DNA from 3 places in the Crassaminicella indica genome. Region 3 is predicted to be linked to each of the others. Evidence: riboswitches for the same ligand, from Rfam matches in the RefSeq annotation. Region 3 holds a riboswitch; each other region holds the start of a gene.

Region 1 (6,115 bases), 1.3 Mb from region 3:
TTTTATTCTGAAGAAAATAAATTGTTCATGATAGAAGAGGTTGCTTTAAAAGAAGCAAAAGAGATGGATGAAAAAATAAAAAATGTAGAAAGGTTAGGAAATTTAAGAGGGATTGCTGTTGCATAAATAAAAAAAATGTTGTACAATATCTATAATAAATTCAATATATTAACGGGCAATGGCGTCCAACAAAAAAGGGATTTTTAAGTCCCTTGTTTGTGGGCGCTTTTTTTGTTAGATTTTTATGATAAGTGTAAATACTATAAATAATAAGGAGGAGTTTAAATGAGTTGTAACTACAGCAAAGAAGAATTATTAAAAAAGGCAAAGGAATTGGAATTAGAGTTTATTCATTTACAGTTTACTGATATTTTGGGTGTTATGAAGAATGTTTCTATTACTATCGAACAATTGGAAAAAGCATTAAATAATGAGATTATGTTTGATGGTTCATCTATTGATGGATTTGTTAGAATTGAAGAATCAGATATGTATTTAAGACCTGATTTATCTACTTTTGTAGTATTTCCGTGGACAAATCATGCAAAGGAAGCAAGAATAATTTGCGATATATATAAATCAGATGGAACACCATTTGAAGGATGTCCAAGAAATACACTAAAGAAGGTGTTAAAAGAAGCTCATGATATGGGGTATATTATGAATGTAGGACCTGAATGTGAATTTTTCTTGTTCCATACAGACGAGAGAGGAGAACCATCCTTAGAAACTCATGATAATGCTGGATATTTTGATTTAGCACCAGTAGATTTAGGTGGTAATGCAAGAAAAGATATGACTATTACTTTAAAGCAAATGGGTTTTGAAATAGAAGCTTCTCATCATGAAGTAGCTCCGGGACAGCACGAAATCGATTTTAAATATGAAGATGCATTAACAACTGCTGATAATATCATGACTTTTAAGATGGCTGTGAGAATTATTGCACAAAGACATGGACTACATGCCACATTTATGCCAAAGCCTAAATTTGGTATTAATGGTTCAGGTATGCATATTAATATGTCTCTTGCAACACTAGATGGAAAAAATGCTTTTTATGATGAAAAAGATCCTACTCAATTGTCTAAAACAGCTTATTATTACTTAGGAGGGATAATCAAGCATGCGAGAAGCTTTGCAGCTTTAACAAATCCTACTGTGAATTCATATAAAAGATTGGTTCCGGGTTATGAAGCTCCTGTTTTAATAGCTTGGTCAGCAAGCAATAGAAGTCCACTTGTAAGAATACCTGCAAAAAGAGGAAATTCTACAAGGATTGAGCTTAGAAATCCAGATCCATCAGCTAATCCATATTTAGCATTAGCAGCTATTTTAAAAGCAGGATTAGATGGTATTAAAAATAAAATAGACCCACCTGCACCTGTTATTAGTAATGTTTATCATATGGATGATGTTGAAATGAAAGAAAAAGGAATAAAGAGTCTTCCAGCAACACTTTATGAAGCTGTTAGTGAGCTATCGAAGGATGAAGTTATAAAAGATGCTATTGGAAAGCATATATATGAAAAATTTACAGATGCAGCCCTTTATGAGTGGTATGAGTATTCAAAATTTGTATCGCAGTGGGAGCTTGATAGATATTTAAGAAAGTTTTAAAATCGCTAAACTCGGAGTGGTGACATGGACAGTTATAGGATAGTAGTTGCAGATAGTAGTGAAGGTTCTAGAAAGCTTATTTGTAAGTTATTAAATAAAAAAGGCTATAAGACATATCAAGCAACAGATGGAGCAGGAGCTATAAGGATTTCTAGAAGTATTTTTCCAGAGCTTGTGATTATGGATACAAACCTTTGGGGAATAAATGCCTATGAAGCTGCTCGTATTATAGAAGAGGATAAACTGTCGACAGTAATTTTTGCTACTAGTAATCCAACAAGTGCTTTTTATGAGAAGTTAAAAAATATGAATATTTTTGCTTATGTAGTGAAGCCGATTTACCCTGAACAGCTTTATCAAATGGTAGAGTTTTCAATTATGAATGCTAGTAAAATTCATTTATTATCAAAAAAGATCGAAAAGCTAGAGAATACGCTAGAAAGCAGGAAAAAGATTGATCGAGCAAAGGGGCTATTGATGAAAGCTTTAAAGATTACTGAAGACGAAGCGTATAAGCTTTTAAGAAAGAAAAGTATGGATGATTGTGTATCTATGAATGTGATAGCTGAAAAAATTATTAAAAAATATAGATGAGTGCAATAGAAGAAATATATCAGTATGAAACGAATTTTGTATTGACTTTATAGAAATACTTTTTTATAATATATAGAGTGTAGAAAATTAAATATAAGTATCTTATCCAGAGAGGTGGAGGGACTGGCCCGATGAAACCCGGCAACCTAAAACATTTTGTTTTGTGGTGCCAATTCCAGCAGGTTTAACCTGGCAGATGAGAATAGTCTATTACTTCTTGCTTATCTGCAAGAAGTTTTTTATTTTTAATTTTATTTTAGGAGGAAATGTAATGAAAAAAGGAAATCCATGGGCACTACTCCCACTAGTAGTTTTTCTTGGCATGTATCTTGTAACATCTATTATCATAGGGGACTTTTATAAGATGCCTGTGAGTGTAGCATTTTTAGTTGCAAGTATAGTTGCAATAGCTATGAATAGAAAGGAAAGTATTAATAAAAAGGTAGAAGTATTTTGTAAAGGTGCAGGAAATAGCAATATTATTATTATGTGTTTGATATTTATTTTAGCAGGAGGCTTTGCACAGGTAGCAAGAGAAATGGGAGCTGTAGACTCTACAGTAAATTTAGGGCTTAGTATTTTACCTGGAAACATATTAATAGCTGGAGTTTTTGTGATAGGATGCTTTATTTCATTATCTATTGGTACGTCTGTGGGAACTATTGTGGCAATTGCTCCTATGGCAGTAGGGATTGCTGAAAAAACAGGAATTCCTGTAGGACTAGCATTAGGAGCTGTAGTGAGTGGTGCAATGTTTGGTGACAATTTATCTATGATTTCTGATACTACTATTGCAGCATCAAGAACACAAGGCTGTGAAATGAGAGATAAGTTTAAGATGAATTTTATTATTGTAGTACCAGCAGCAATTATTACAGCAATCATATTTATTTTTATGCGAATTGGAGATGCTTCAGTATTAATTGAAAGCTATGATTATAGCATTGTAAAGGTATTTACTTACTTAGTAGTTTTAATTGCAGCACTGATTGGTGTAAATGTGATGGTTGTTTTAGTTGGAGGAACATTATTTGCAGGAGCTGTAGGAATCGCTACGGGTGCCTTTGATGTATGGGGATTTGTACAAGCAGTTGGAAAAGGTATTATGGGAATGTCTGAAATTATTATTATTTCTCTTTTAATTGGTGGAATGGTTGAAGTGATAAAATATAATGGAGGAATAGATTTCTTGCTAGCTTTTATTACAAAGAGAATTCACAGTAAAAAAGGTGCAGAACTAGGTATTGGGATGCTAGTGAGCGTGGTTGATATTTGTACAGCTAATAATACTATTGCTATTGTTATGGCAGGACCTATTGCAAAAGATATAGGAGAGAGATATGATGTAGACCCAAGACGTGCAGCAAGCATATTAGATACTTTTTCATGCTTTTGCCAAGGTATGATTCCATACGGAGCACAGCTACTGGTTGCAGCAAGTGTTGCTGGAACGTCATCTTTTGCGATTATGAAATATTTATATTATCCATATTTAATGGGAATATGTGCATTATTAGCAATTGTATTTGGTATTCCTAAGGTTAAGAAAAGTATGGTTAAAAATTTAAGCTTTGAAAGATAGATAAAAAAATCCTCAAATAGTGAGGATTTTTTTATGCAGTTGTATGTGCTTTAGATTTTCCAGTTTTATCGTAGAAAAGACCTCTTAGCATTAATGCTAATGCACCATCTCCCGTAATATTGCAAGCAGTTCCAAAACTATCTTGTAATGCAAATATGGCAATTAATAATCCTACTCCAGATGAATCAAATCCTAATACACCTGTTACAATAGCTAAAGATGCCATAACCGTTCCTCCAGGGACACCAGGTGCTCCTACTGCAAATATACCAAATAGTACTGTAAATAATATAATGGTACTGACTGAAGGTAATGTACCATAAAGGATTTTTGATATAGTCATACAGAAAAATGTTTCGGTTAATACAGATCCACAAAGATGAGTTGTTGCGCCTAAGGGAATCGCAAAATCAACAACTTCTGGTACTAATGCCTTTGAACGATGGGCACATCTTAATGAAACAGGTAATGTAGCAGCACTAGACATAGTACCTACTGCTGTTAAATAAGCTGGTCCATAATATTTTAAAACTTCTAAAGGATTTTGCTTTGAAACAGCTCCTGCGATCAAATAAAGAATGGTTAACCAAATAAAATGACCTACTAATACTAAAACAATCACTTTTAAGAATATAGGTAATTGTTTTGTCAGACTACCTGTATAAGCTAAGCCTGCAAATGTTGCTGAAATGAAGAAAGGAAGAATAGGAATAACGATTTTATTAATAATGGATAAGACCATGCTTTGTATTTCATTTAAGAGTTTTTCCATTGCTTCAGACTTTGTCCATATAACTGATATACCTGTTAAAATTGCTAGGATTAATGCAGTCATTACAGGCATTATAGGTTGAATATTTAATTCAAATGCTGTTTTAGGCAGCTCTATCAAAGCTTCTGCTTGGCTTGCAATATGTAAATGAGGGATGATGATATATCCTGCAATAGCTGAAAAAGTAGAAGCACCTACTGCAGATAAATAGGATATACAAAGAAAAGTTCCTAGCATTTTGCTTGCATTGTTTTTTAACCCTGTTATAGCTGGCGTAATGAATCCAAATATAACCAAAGGGACAGTAAAGAAAATAAATGAGCCGAGAATTTCTTTAATAGTTGTAATAATTCCCATGATTTGTTCATTTACCATTAGACCTAAAATAATTCCACCTATAATACCTATTAATAATTTAGGTATTAATCCAAGTTCTTTTTTACTACTCATTTCTGCAAGACCTCCTTTTAAATACTGATAGAAATATAATAAAAAAGTGAATAGCTGAAGTGAAAAACATTTTCTACTTTTTATATTATTTTTCTATGCATATGATACAACTTATTTTCTTGATTGTAAACTATTTCGTAATAATATAAGAAATATCATTAAAACATCATTGAATAATAGATATTTTTTATAAAGACAAAATGAAAAAATATTCAAGAAAGGTAAAATCCCGAATATGCAAAATATTGGGGATTTTTTTTATGAAGAAAATATGTTAATTTCATATAAATGAAGAAAGAGTTATTTGAATAAATTATTCAAGTATATTGCAGCTTCCTTTGGGTTATCTTGATTTAATATTGCAGAAACTACAGCAATACAATTTACTCCTCTATTGATAAGTGTTGATGCATTATTTAATGTGATCCCACCAATGGTTACAATAGGAATAGATACTTTAGCTTGAATGTCGTGAAAAACTTTTTCTGATATGACCTTTGCATCATTTTTAGTGCTGGTAGGAAATACAGCTCCAACACCTAGATAGTCAGCATTATTTTTTTCAGCAAGCATAGCGTCTTCTACAGTTCTTGCTGATATACCTATAATCTTTTCAGGACCTAATATTTTTCGAGCAACGGTTAATGGTAAATCGCTTTGTCCTAAATGAACACCATCAGCATCTACGGCTTGAGCAATGTCTACTCGATCATTGATAATCAGTGGTATATCATATTTTTTGCATAAATATTTCATTTTGAGAGCATTATTATAAAATTCTCTTGATGAAGATTTTTTTTCTCTTAATTGTAAAAGCTTTACACCTCCGTCAAGAGCCATTTCTACTTTATGGTAAAGTGTATCAAAATCCATTTTAGCATCATCTGTTACTAAATAAATGGTTTTATGCATTGTTTTTGATATGCTGTATTTTTGCATTTTATAAAACACCTGCCTTTTTATAAAGTTCATAAAAGTGATGTGTAGGACCTACTCCATGACCAATAGAAAATCCATGTTTAATAGCTATTGTGATATATTCTTTTGCTTTTTTTACTGCTTTATAAATATGCATTCCATTTGCTAAATTGGCAGTA
Region 2 (6,115 bases), 190 kb from region 3:
ACAACAGTCTGATAGTGAACACCTAAAGCTTTAGAAATTTGCCTCATATTCAAATTCATCCCATAATAAAGGACAATAATCCTTTTTTCCTTTTCAGTCAGAGCTTTTAATCCTTGTTCTAAAAAATAGTAGTTTTCTGATTTTAATAAATCTTCTTCTATATTCACCTTTTCATTAGCAAATAGATCTATAAAAGATACATGGTCCTCCCCTGTATCTATTTCTTTATTAAGAGAAATTTCTTTTCTCAGGTTGCTGACAAACCATTGAAAAATTTCAGTGGTTTGTCTTTTTTAAATATAAAATAAGCGTAGCTTAATATTTTATGAGAATAATCATTCAAAAAAGAATTAAAAGATAGAGATGATAGTATCATCGCTATCTTTTTCATATTTTGTACTGCTGCTGTCATAAGACATTGTTCTTTGACTTTCTCAATTCCGCGAAAGCGGGCATAGCGAAGCCCATGCAGTTGTTTAGCATCTGCAAAGCTTCGCTCAACGGTTTCTTTTCTTCTCTTGTAAATCCGCTTCCCTAACTGATCGTACATAGTAAACCTTTTAACTTTATCTTTATATTTTTCCCATACATGGAGTCTAATTGTTCTAGTTTCATTACCATCATATAAGCATTTTTCTTTATATGGACACTCAGAGCAATTATTTTTATCACTGATATATTCCCTATAACCCTGACGGGTAGTAGTTTTATAATGCATTGGATAAAGATTTGGGCACATTATAACATCCCATTCATCAACATATTGAAATCTATTTTTTGTAAACTTTCCTTTTTTATGTGGTCCAAGTCTGTAACCTATAGCACCCTGTATATTTCTATCATTTAAACCTTTACAAATTGGAGCAGTAAAATATCCAGCATCAAGTCCTACAAATTTCACCTCAAAACCATATTTTTCAATTTGTTCATCTAATATTTGAAGATAAGGTGTTGCATCATTAATATTACCAGGAGTAACATTAACACCTGTAATAATGTTATTCTCTGCATCCACCGTTCTGTGTTCTAGATAGAAGAAACCTTTGGGTTTTCTATCTCTATGCATAAAACCACTGTCAGGATCTGTAATGCTAGATTTAATTCTCTTTATTTCTGGCTCATGTTCTTTTTTTTTAGAGGTTTTTTACCATGATTTATTCTATCTTCATTAATTGCATTTTCTAAATCATCAACATATTCTTTTACTTCAACTTTAATATATTTTTCTTCATACTTATTTTTATTAGCATTAGCTTTAAGATGAGTAGAATCAGTGTATAGTATTTTACCCAATACCAAATTATTATCTATTGCTTGTTTCACTATATTTGAAAAAATTTTTTCAAATATATCAGTACCTGTAAATCTACGTCTTCTATTTTGACTAATAGTAGAATGATGAGGAATCTCATCAGTAATTCCATAACCTAAAAACCATCTATAAGCAATATTATATTTGATTTCTTCCATTAATCTCCTTTCGGAGCGAATACCATAAAGATATCCAATAAACATCATCTTAAATAAAACAACTGGATCAATAGATGGTCTTCCATTATCTAAACAATACTTATCTTCTACTAAATCATATATAAATGAAAAGTTAATATATTTATTGATTTTTCTAAGCAAATGATCTTCAGAAACTAGGTTCTCAATCATAACAGTTTCAATTCTATTTTGGTATCCATTATTCTTAGTTAACAATACAATCAGTCCCTTCGGGAAATTATTCTATATATATTTATTCTACATAAAAAGCGAAAATCCTTTTTGAAAAAAAAAGAATTCTCGCTTTTTTATACTTTGTCAACAGTCTGAGAAATTTCTTTTCTTACTTTTTTCCTTTTTTCCATATAGAAAAATTTCAGCTGTAGCTTTATATAGCCCAAAAAAGGTACTCCCTTTGCCTCATCAAATCGCTCAATTTCATTTAATATTTTAACTGCTCCTTCCTGAAGCAAATCATTCCATTCTTCATTCCCAAAATAGTATTTCTTAATAGATACAAAAATCAGAGGCTTTAGCTTTTTAAGCATCTCTTCTTTTGCTTTTTCATCTCCAGCTTTGCACATATTGATAAGCTTTTTCATTTTATATTCCATATACCTTCCTCCCTGTGGAGGACCGATCCTCTTAATACCATGGTCTATGGAAATTTTAAAATTTATAAAATAAAAAAGAAAAAGTCGTTTAACTCTTAGTTGACTTTTACTTAATAAAACTCAATACATATTCTCGTAAAAATAATTACTAAAGCCTCCGACTAATAATTAGTTGTCCTTCAACTTAAAGCTTCTTCCTCAATCCTTAACTAAAGCTATTATTTTAAAACAATAAAAAAGATGAAGCATTTTAAAACGCCTCATCTTTTTTATTATTCACCTAGTGCTTCTTTTTTCAATATTTCAGCCTTATCTGTTTTCTCCCATGGAAGATCGATATCTGTTCTGCCGAAATGTCCATATGCAGCAGTTTGTCTATATATTGGTCTTCTTAAATCTAAATCTTTAATAATTGCTGCTGGTCTTAAATCAAAGTGCTTTCTTACAAGCTCTTCTAATTTTTCCTCAGATACTTTAGCTGTGCCAAATGTTTCTACAAGTATAGATACAGGCTGTGCAACACCGATTGCATAAGCAAGCTCTATTTCACATTTGTCCGCAAGCCCTGCCGCTACAATATTTTTGGCAACATATCTTGCTGCATAAGCTGCTGAACGGTCAACCTTTGTTGGGTCTTTTCCTGAAAATGCACCACCACCATGTCTTGCATATCCACCGTATGTATCTACGATAATTTTTCTACCTGTTAATCCTGCATCTCCTTGTGGTCCACCAATAACAAATCTACCTGTAGGATTTATAAGGTATCTTGTTTTTTCATCTAATAGTTCAGCTGGAACAATATTTTTGATTACATGCTCAATTAAGTCTTTTTCAATTTGCTCTCTTGTTACTTCTGGACTATGCTGTGTAGAAATAACAATAGTATCTATTCTTACAGGTTTATCATCTTCATATTCTACAGTTACCTGCGTTTTTCCATCTGGACGCAAATAATCTAGTGTACCATTTTTTCTAACTTCTGTTAATCTTCTTGCAAGCTTATGAGCAAGAGCAATAGGCATAGGCATAAGCTCTGGTGTTTCATTACATGCAAACCCAAACATAATCCCTTGATCTCCTGCCCCGATTGCTTCTACAGCATCTTCCATTGCTCCTTCTTTTCTTTCTAATGCTTCATCTACACCCATAGCAATATCTGGAGATTGCTCATCTATAGAAGTAAGCACTGCACAAGTATCACAATCAAATCCATATTTTGCTCTGTCATAACCAATTTCTTTTATTGTTTTTCTTACTACCTTTGGAATATCTATATAACAATTTGTAGTAATCTCTCCTGCTACAAGTACAAGACCTGTTGTTACAGATGTTTCTGCTGCAACACGAGCTTTAGGGTCCTTTTCAAAAATTGCATCTAATATAGCATCTGAAATTTGGTCACATATTTTATCTGGATGTCCTTCTGTAACTGATTCTGAAGTAAATAATCTTCTTGCCATTTTTTTACCTCCTTCATAATTATTATAATTATTATTTCCTAAAATCTGTTTAAAAAAAACCTCTTCATCACAAGAAGAGGTTGGAATTTCTTTGTCCTCATCTTCCAGAAATTACATTCTGTAGGATTTAGCACCGTGTAAAAATACCGGTTGCCGGGAATCATAGGGCCTAGTCCCTCCTCCACTCTTGATAAGGCATCAAGATTTATATTTAATTTATCAAGGTAATTCTATCATATTTAAAAAATATGTCAACTTTTTTGTTTTGGAAAATTATTCATTTTATAAATTTACAGCCACATGGCTAATTGTCATAATAATCAGCGCTGCAATAGTATTGCCCATAAATATAGCAGTAAATGCTTGTTTGAATGGAATATTCAATAGTGATGCTGCAATAGCTCCTGTCCATACTCCTGTAGTAGGCAGTGGTACAGCTACAAACAATAGAAGTCCTAAGCTTTTATACTTATGCACTTTTTCTGTCTTTCTTAATGTTCTTTTTGTAATCCAATCTACAAGCTTTCTCCAATAAGGATGTTTTTTCATTTTTATAAAAATAGGTTTTAACAAAAGCAATAAAAAAGGAACTGGAATCATGCTTCCAAACAACCCTAATATTGTAGCGTGAAGAGGTGTTATTCCCAAAGATACCCCTATTGGAATAGCACCTCTTAATTCCATCAGAGGCATTGCTGCTACTAATAAAACCATTATTTCATTTGAAATATATGTAAGTATTTGCTCCATAAAAATCTTCCTCTTCTATCTATATAGTTTTTTATTCTCGGTAAACACAATAATCTTTTAATCAATAATACGTTTATCTATATCTACAATCATTATATAGCAAGCTATAGCTTTTATGAAGCACTATTTTTGTAATAATAACTTAATATGTATTTTTTGTTGATTTTTATATAATTTTATTTATATGGAGTTGTTTATTTTCTTCTTTCCACTTTTTAGTTATTCGATAAGTTATATAATAAAAGAAAGGATTTATAATATGAAAAAAATACTAGGATGCGTAAAAAAAGCTGTAGCACAGTTTCATATGCTTCAAGATGGAGATATAGTAGGAGTTGGGCTTTCAGGAGGAAAGGACAGTACTGCTCTTTTATATTCTTTAAAGCTTTTTCAATACTTTTCTCCTGTAAAATACGAATTAAAAGCTTTTACATTGACTTTAGGCTTCAATGATTTTGATCTTACCCCTTTAAAAAAATTCTGTCATGACCTAAATATCCCTTATATAATTCAACCAACTCAAATCGGAAAAGTGATATTTGAAGATAGAAAAGATAAAAACCCTTGTGCCATGTGTGCTAGAATGAGAAGAGGAAAGCTCCACACCATTTGCAAAGAGCATGGGGTAACAAAGCTTGCACTAGGACATCATGCTGATGATGCAGTAGAAACATTATTTTTAAGTATGCTTTATGAGAGCAGAATAAGTACCTTTGATCCTGTAACATTTTTAGATAGAAAAAATCTGACTATCATCAGACCTCTTATATATGCATCAGAAGAAGACATTGTTTCGGCTGTAAAAAAGCATAATCTTCCTGTTGTGAAAAATCCTTGTCCTGTAGACGGAAAAACACAAAGACAATATATGAAAAACCTTTTAAATCAAATTTCTGAAGATATTCCAAATGCAAAAGCTCGGATTATTAAAGCATTAAATAATAAAGAACAGTTAAATATTTGGGCAAAATAATTTTTGTATCATATTTTTCACCCCCTCTTGATATATATCATATAAGGGGGTGTTTTCTCTTTGAAGGATGATTTTCATAAATACCTATATAAAAAACGCGTACATTACACGAATGAAAATGCTTCACAAATATTATCGGAATTAATAAAAGAAAAAATTTCAAGTAATACAGTCATTATATGCATCGGTACCGATCGCTGTATTGGTGATACTTTAGGTCCTCTAGTTGGTACCCTGCTTCAAAATAAAAACTTTAGATTTCCTGTTTATGGTACTTTGGATCATCCTATTCATGCAGTAAATATTAAGGAATCTTTAGAAAGAATAAAGGGTAAACACCCTAATGGATTCTTTATTGCAGTAGATGCCTGTTTAGGAAGTGAAGAACTCATCGGCAATATCCATATAAAAAGGGGGCCTATTTTTCCAGGAAAGGGTGTCGGAAAAAATTTACCTGGTGTTGGGCAAATGTCTATTGTTGGAATTGTTGATAAACTCAACAAGGATGACTGTTTTTCAATCCACAATATTCGCTTAAGCCTTGTAATGAAAATGGCAGAAGTTATTGTAGACACCTTTATGCTAGCAACATATTTATCATAAAGCTTTCCTTCTCATAAAGCTCAGTTTTGCATTGACATAAAAAAGCTTATATGATAACCTATTAACAATAAAAAAGACCTTTAACTTAACCCTGTGAGGTTAAAAAGGCAAGCAAAGGATATAGTTTATTGTGCCTTTTTTCCTTATGGTTAAAAGGTTTTTTAATACCTTTAAACTGGTTCGGAGAGACCAAAAAGGAGGATAAAAATGAAAACAATCAG
Region 3 (6,115 bases):
ACGAGAGATTTTTTATTTATACAATCAAAGGAGGAATTTTTATGAGAAGCAACCAAATAAAAAAAGGGGCAAAGGGAGCTCCTGTTAGATCTCTATTTTATGGTATGGGATATACAAAAGAAGAAATAGACAGACCTCTTATTGGTATTGTCAATGCTCAAAATGAAATAATAGCAGGACATATGCATTTAGATCAAATTGCAAAGGCTGCTAAAATGGGCGTTGCAATGGCAGGAGGTACTCCTATAGAATTTCCTGCAATAGGTATTTGTGATGGAATTGCTATGGGGCATGATGGTATGAAATATCCACTAGCAAGTAGAGAGCTTATTGCTGATTCTATTGAAGCAATGGCAATAGGACATGGTTTTGATGGATTAGTCCTTATTCCAAACTGTGATAAGATCGTTCCAGGAATGCTAATGGCTGCTGCAAGACTAAATATTCCAGCAATTGTAGTAAGTGGTGGTCCTATGCGAGCTGGAGAGCATAATGGTAAAGCACTAGATTTTAGTAGTGTCATAGAAGGTGTTGGAGCTTTTAAAGATAATAAAATGACAGAAGAAGAATTAGAAGAATTAGCAAGAAAATCATGTCCTGGATGTGGTTCTTGCTCAGGACTTTTTACTGCTAATAGTATGAACTGCTTAACAGAAGCTTTAGGAATGGGCCTTCCATACAATGGTACTGCTATGTCTCACTCTGGTGAAAGAATTCAACTTGCAAAATATGCTGGTATGAAGGTAATGGAATGTGTTAAAAATGATATAAAGCCATTAGATATTCTAACAATAGATGCATTTAAAAATGCAATTACTGTAGATATGGCTATGGCTGGTTCTTCTAACACAGTACTACATCTACCAGCAATTGCTCATGAAGCAGGTATATCGTTACCACTTGAATTGTTTGATGAGATCAGTCAAGTAACACCATATCTTACAAAGCTTAGCCCTAGCGGTAAACATCATATGGAGGATCTACATCGTGCAGGAGGAATCCCTGCACTTATGAAGGAATTAACAAAAAAAGGATTACTCAACCTAGATGTAATGACCGTTACTGGAAAAACTGTTGGTGAAAACCTTAAAGATAAAAAAGTACTTGATACTGATATCATTCATCCTATTAAAAACCCTTATAGAAATAAAGGTGGCCTTGCTATATTAAGGGGAAATCTAGCAGTAGATGGAGCAGTTGTAAAAGAATCAGCAGTAGCTGATGAAATGCTGGTACACATTGGCCCTGCAAAGGTATTTGATTCAGAAGAAGCAGCAGTATCTGCAATCTTTAATGGAAAGATTGTAAAGGGAGATGTAGTAGTTATAAGATATGAAGGTCCTAAGGGTGGTCCTGGTATGAGAGAGATGCTATCCCCTACTTCTGCTATTGCAGGTATGGGGCTTGACAAGGATGTAGCACTCATTACAGATGGTAGATTCTCTGGAGCAACTCGTGGTGCTGCTATTGGTCATGTATCTCCTGAAGCTATGGAAGGAGGTCTTATTGGTCTTATTGAAGATGGAGATATCATTCATATTGATATTCCTAATAAAAAATTAGAAGTTAAATTAAGTGAAGAAGAAATACAAAAACGTAAAAATTGTTTTGTAAAGCCTGAACCAAAAGTAAAAAAAGGATATTTAGCAAGATATGCAAAATTAGTTACTTCAGCAAGTACAGGAGCTGTATTAAAATAAAAGCAGTGCAACCTTTTAATAGAGAAGGTTGCACTGCTTTTATTCTTTTGATTGTTCATCTAATCTATCCAATATCAAATTATATCCATCAGCTCCATATGTTAGACATCGATTAATTCTGCTGATGGTCGCTGTACTCGCTCCTGTTATTTCTTCAATCTCATTATAGGTTTTCTTTTCTCTTAAAAGCTTTGCTACTTTAAGACGCTGGGATAATGCTTGAATCTCCTTTATAGTACATATATCTTCAAAAAATCTATAGCATTCTTCTATATTTTTGAGTAATAATATTGCTTCAAACAATTCATCAGTAAACTCATTTTTTAATTTTGACTCGTAAGTCATCATTCCACCACCTTTTCCCTTTATCTAAATAATATTCTATATTTATTTATTATCTCCTTTTTATTGAAATATAATTTTTTAAAAAAACTATTGACACAATTCTAAAAAATCATTATACTTTATATTAATCAAAGCAAAAGTTAATAAACGGATATCTCTTATCCAGAGTGGTGGAGGGACTGGCCCTATGAAACCCGGCAACCGGCATATTTTATGCAGCGGTGCCAATTCCTGCGATACATTGTATCGACAGATGAGAGAAGGAAGCAATTGTTATATATGCCTCTTTCTCAATGAAAGAGGTTTTTTTAACCCCCTCTTTCATCAGCAGGGGTTATTTTATTACTTGTTTGTTTTAGTACTATATAGTTATAAAGAGGTGAAGTTATGATAAAAATTAAGAATTTATCAAAGATTTATACGAATGGAAGAAACCAAGTAGTCGCTCTTAAGGATATATCTTTAAATATTAATCAAGGGGATATTTATGGCATTATTGGTCTTAGTGGTGCAGGAAAATCATCTCTCATTCGCTGTATAAACAGATTGGAAGAGCCTACAAGTGGTGACATATTTGTAAATAGCATAAACTTAATGACTTTAAAAAACAGCGAATTGAGAAATGCAAGAAAAAAAATAGGCATGATTTTTCAAAATTTTAATCTATTGCATAGTAAAAATGTATTTGAAAATATTGCTTTTCCATTAAGACTTGTAAAAACACCTAAAAAAATCATCAAAGAAAAGGTAAATCATCTTTTAGAGCTTGTAGAGCTTTCTGATAAAGCTCATGTTTATCCTTCTCAGTTAAGTGGAGGTCAAAAGCAGAGAGTAGGTATTGCAAGAGCTCTAGCAAATGAACCTGATGTACTCCTCTGTGATGAAGCAACATCGGCACTAGATCCGAAAACTACAAAGCAGATTCTAACATTACTTAAAAATATCAACAAAGAATTTGGATTGACTATTGTAGTCATCACTCATGAAATGGAAGTAATCAAAGAAATATGCAACCGTGTAGCAATTCTTGAAGGTGGATGCTTGATAGAGGAAGGTTCTACTATTGATATTTTCTCAAAGCCCGGCAACTCTGTCACAAAGCATTTTGTAGATCACGATCAAGCTTTACCAAAGCAATATATGAAAGGAAAAGTATTAAATTTATCATTTACAAAGGGCAGTGCAGATAAACCACTTATTTCAAAAATCACAAAAAAATTTGATGTAGATGTAAATATTCTTTCTGGAAAAATTGAATATATCCAAGAAAAGCCCATTGGAAAGCTCACTATTCAAATGAATGTAGATTGCCATAAATTATTAGATATTATATCTTTTCTAGAAAAAAACAATGTAAAAGCGGAGGTGTTAAAGCAATGAATCATTGGATAGAACTTCTTACACCATCTTTATTAGAAACCTTATATATGGTATTTATCTCTGTGATTTTTACAATTATTTTAGGATTGCCATTAGGGATAATTCTTGTTGTAACAGACCAAAATCACATTCTTCCAAATCCATATATTCACAACATACTTTCATATATTATCAATGTAGCTAGATCACTACCCTTTATCATTTTGATGATATTTATTATTCCTTTTACAAGACTTGTTGTTGGAACAACTATTGGCACAACTGCTGCTATTGTTCCATTAGTTATAGCTGCAACTCCCTTCTTTTCACGAGTTGTAGAAACAAGTATAAGGGAAGTAGACTGGGGTGTAGTAGAAGCTTCTATCTCTATGGGAGCAACCCCTCACCAAATAATTTTTAGAGTACTGCTTCCTGAGGCTATGTCATCCTTGATTCTTGGTATTACCATTACCATTATCAATATTTTAAGCTATTCCGCTATGGCTGGAGTTGTTGGAGGAGGTGGTCTTGGAGATTTAGCTGTAAGATACGGTTATCACCGTTTCCAAACAGATGTAATGATTGCTACAGTTATTCTTTTGATTATCCTTGTACAAATCATTCAAACTGCTGGCAATAAAATTGCACAAAGCATCAATAAAAAATAAAAAATTGGAGGTATGCAAAATGAAAAAAAATATTTTAAAAGTATTAGTATGTCTATTAGCTTTATCCTTATTATTTACAGGATGTGCGAAAAAAGAAACACCTACTGCACAACAAAAATCAGACACAATAACCCTTACAATTGGTGCAACACCAGTACCTCATACAGAAATATTAGAATTTATCAAGCCAAAGCTTGAAAAGGAAGGTATAAAGCTAGAAATAAAAGAATTTACAGATTATGTAACACCTAACCTTGCTTTAGCAGAAAAAGAAATCGATGCAAATTTCTTTCAGCACTTGCCTTATTTAGAAACATTTAATAAAGAAAGAGAATTAGATCTTGTAAGTGCAGGAAACGTTCATGTTGAACCTCTTGGTTTGTATTCTAAAAAAATTAAATCTGTTGATGAACTACAAAGCAAAGCTACAATCACTATTCCAAATGATCCAACTAATGAAGGACGTGCACTCATTTTATTAGATGCAAAAGGAATAATAAAATTAAATAAAGATGCAGGACTTGAAGCAACTGAAAAGGACATTATAGAAAATCCTAAAAATATAACATTCAAGCCTGTTGATGCAGCACAGCTTCCTAGAACATTAGATGATGTAGCTGCAAGTGTAATCAACACAAACTTTGCATTAGAAGGAAATCTTAATCCTAAAGAAGATGCTTTACTAATAGAAGGCAGCGAATCCCCATATGCAAATATAGTAGCAGTTCGTCCTGAAGATAAGGACAGCGAAAAAATTCAGAGGCTTATGAAAGTACTACAATCTGAAGATGTAAAAAAATTTATTGAAGAAAAATATAATGGTGCAGTAGTTCCTGCTTTTTAATATAAAAATCATATCTTTCTCATTATGTGAAATAATATTAATGAGGAGATGATCATATGAAAAATGATAAAGGAATTCATTCTGATTCAGAAAGACCACAGGATAGGATTGATGCTACCTACAATAAAGAAAACCATCCTATTATAGAAAAAACGCAAAATGCTTATGTAATGCCTCTTGATATGCAAAGAGATGTGGATATAATTGACACCTTTAGATTTTATGAAGACACCACAAAGGTTACTAAAAAAAGAGATGTGTAATAAGGTGGTCATTGACCACCTTATACCCTATTTATTCCCAAATAAACTATCCTTACAATAATCTATTCTTTACTTTTAACTAATAATAATTGTCTACTCATAAAAATCCCCATAAGCAGTAGCATAACCCATAAAGAAGGTTCATCCATTTCCGTCATATCTCCTATATGAACTGGTTTTTTCCTTGCTAAAATTTGCTTTTGTTTTTCCAGCATAACTTTTTCTTGAGCTTCATTTTCAAGAACTATAAAAGAAGTCATTGGACTCATCACATGAGATATAATACTATTTTTTACAATAGACAAGGACTTTTCAAAATATTTCTCTGGATGAAGCATATAACTCATATACATTCCTTGAAGCATAGCTCCATTTTCCCATTTAGCATTTTTCTCTTCTTTTATATTTACTTCTAATTTATCATCTAAAAGAACTATACTATCTTCCTCTACATCTTGTAAATAATATGCTTTTCCATTTTTATCTTTCCAAACTAATACTGGTATTTTCTCCACTCGATCCATAGTTTTTCTTAACTGACTTGAATACCCTGTAATTTTTCCTTCTCTATCTAAATGATAATAATATACCCCTTCTGGACAAGCAAATGAAAATTCATCTATTTTCTCCAACCCTACTCCTTTACTTATATCATCTGTAACAACAATAATAACTGGATACTCACTGCTATCTTTTACATAATTATCATAAAAAATCTTCTTTATCGTATATTCTAAAAAGAATCCACCTTTTACGTCAATATGTTTTAAATGTTTTTCCCACTCTTTATTATATGAAATCCTTTTTTCTTCAAAGTTTACAGGAATTATTTCTTCTACTTTATTTTCAATATGATAATCTTTAATATAATTCTTCACCCTTTCTATATAGTCATTTATTTTTCCATCACTTTCTTTTGAATAATCTATTAAAAAA

What was found. A riboswitch is a leader RNA that binds a small molecule or an ion and turns the genes downstream of it on or off. The one in region 3 is predicted to bind S-adenosylmethionine.
Region 1: it holds a riboswitch for S-adenosylmethionine, as region 3 does, so the genes downstream of both, KVH43_RS01295 (Na+/H+ antiporter NhaC family protein) here and KVH43_RS07830 (methionine ABC transporter ATP-binding protein) in region 3, are expected to answer to the same signal.
Region 2: it holds a riboswitch for S-adenosylmethionine, as region 3 does, so the genes downstream of both, metK (methionine adenosyltransferase) here and KVH43_RS07830 (methionine ABC transporter ATP-binding protein) in region 3, are expected to answer to the same signal.

What each region holds. Positions count from the first base shown of each region.
Region 1 is NZ_CP078093.1:239,191-245,305, reverse strand. Features, by position in the region: gene glnA (type I glutamate--ammonia ligase) at 286-1,620, shown strand; gene KVH43_RS01300 (ANTAR domain-containing response regulator) at 1,645-2,214, shown strand; SAM riboswitch class I at 2,314-2,417, shown strand; gene KVH43_RS01295 (Na+/H+ antiporter NhaC family protein) at 2,486-3,796, shown strand; gene KVH43_RS01290 (dicarboxylate/amino acid:cation symporter) at 3,828-5,018, opposite strand; gene thiE (thiamine phosphate synthase) at 5,319-5,957, opposite strand; gene thiD (bifunctional hydroxymethylpyrimidine kinase/phosphomethylpyrimidine kinase) at 5,959-6,115, opposite strand, start outside.
Region 2 is NZ_CP078093.1:1,463,472-1,469,586, reverse strand. Features, by position in the region: gene KVH43_RS07060 (sigma-70 family RNA polymerase sigma factor) at 1-221, opposite strand, end outside; one part of gene KVH43_RS07055 (IS1182 family transposase) at 248-1,125, opposite strand; one part of gene KVH43_RS07055 (IS1182 family transposase) at 1,125-1,707, opposite strand; gene KVH43_RS07050 (sigma factor) at 1,800-2,105, opposite strand; gene metK (methionine adenosyltransferase) at 2,378-3,568, opposite strand; SAM riboswitch class I at 3,663-3,765, opposite strand; gene KVH43_RS07040 (COG2426 family protein) at 3,851-4,318, opposite strand; gene KVH43_RS07035 (tRNA lysidine(34) synthetase) at 4,578-5,291, shown strand; gene yyaC (spore protease YyaC) at 5,352-5,894, shown strand; gene pyrB (aspartate carbamoyltransferase) at 6,102-6,115, shown strand, end outside.
Region 3 is NZ_CP078093.1:1,649,692-1,655,806, reverse strand. Features, by position in the region: gene ilvD (dihydroxy-acid dehydratase) at 42-1,700, shown strand; gene KVH43_RS07835 (YerC/YecD family TrpR-related protein) at 1,740-2,048, opposite strand; SAM riboswitch class I at 2,201-2,305, shown strand; gene KVH43_RS07830 (methionine ABC transporter ATP-binding protein) at 2,433-3,425, shown strand; gene KVH43_RS07825 (methionine ABC transporter permease) at 3,422-4,072, shown strand; gene KVH43_RS07820 (MetQ/NlpA family ABC transporter substrate-binding protein) at 4,092-4,916, shown strand; gene KVH43_RS07815 (hypothetical protein) at 4,973-5,179, shown strand; gene KVH43_RS07810 (MSEP-CTERM sorting domain-containing protein) at 5,242-6,115, opposite strand, start outside.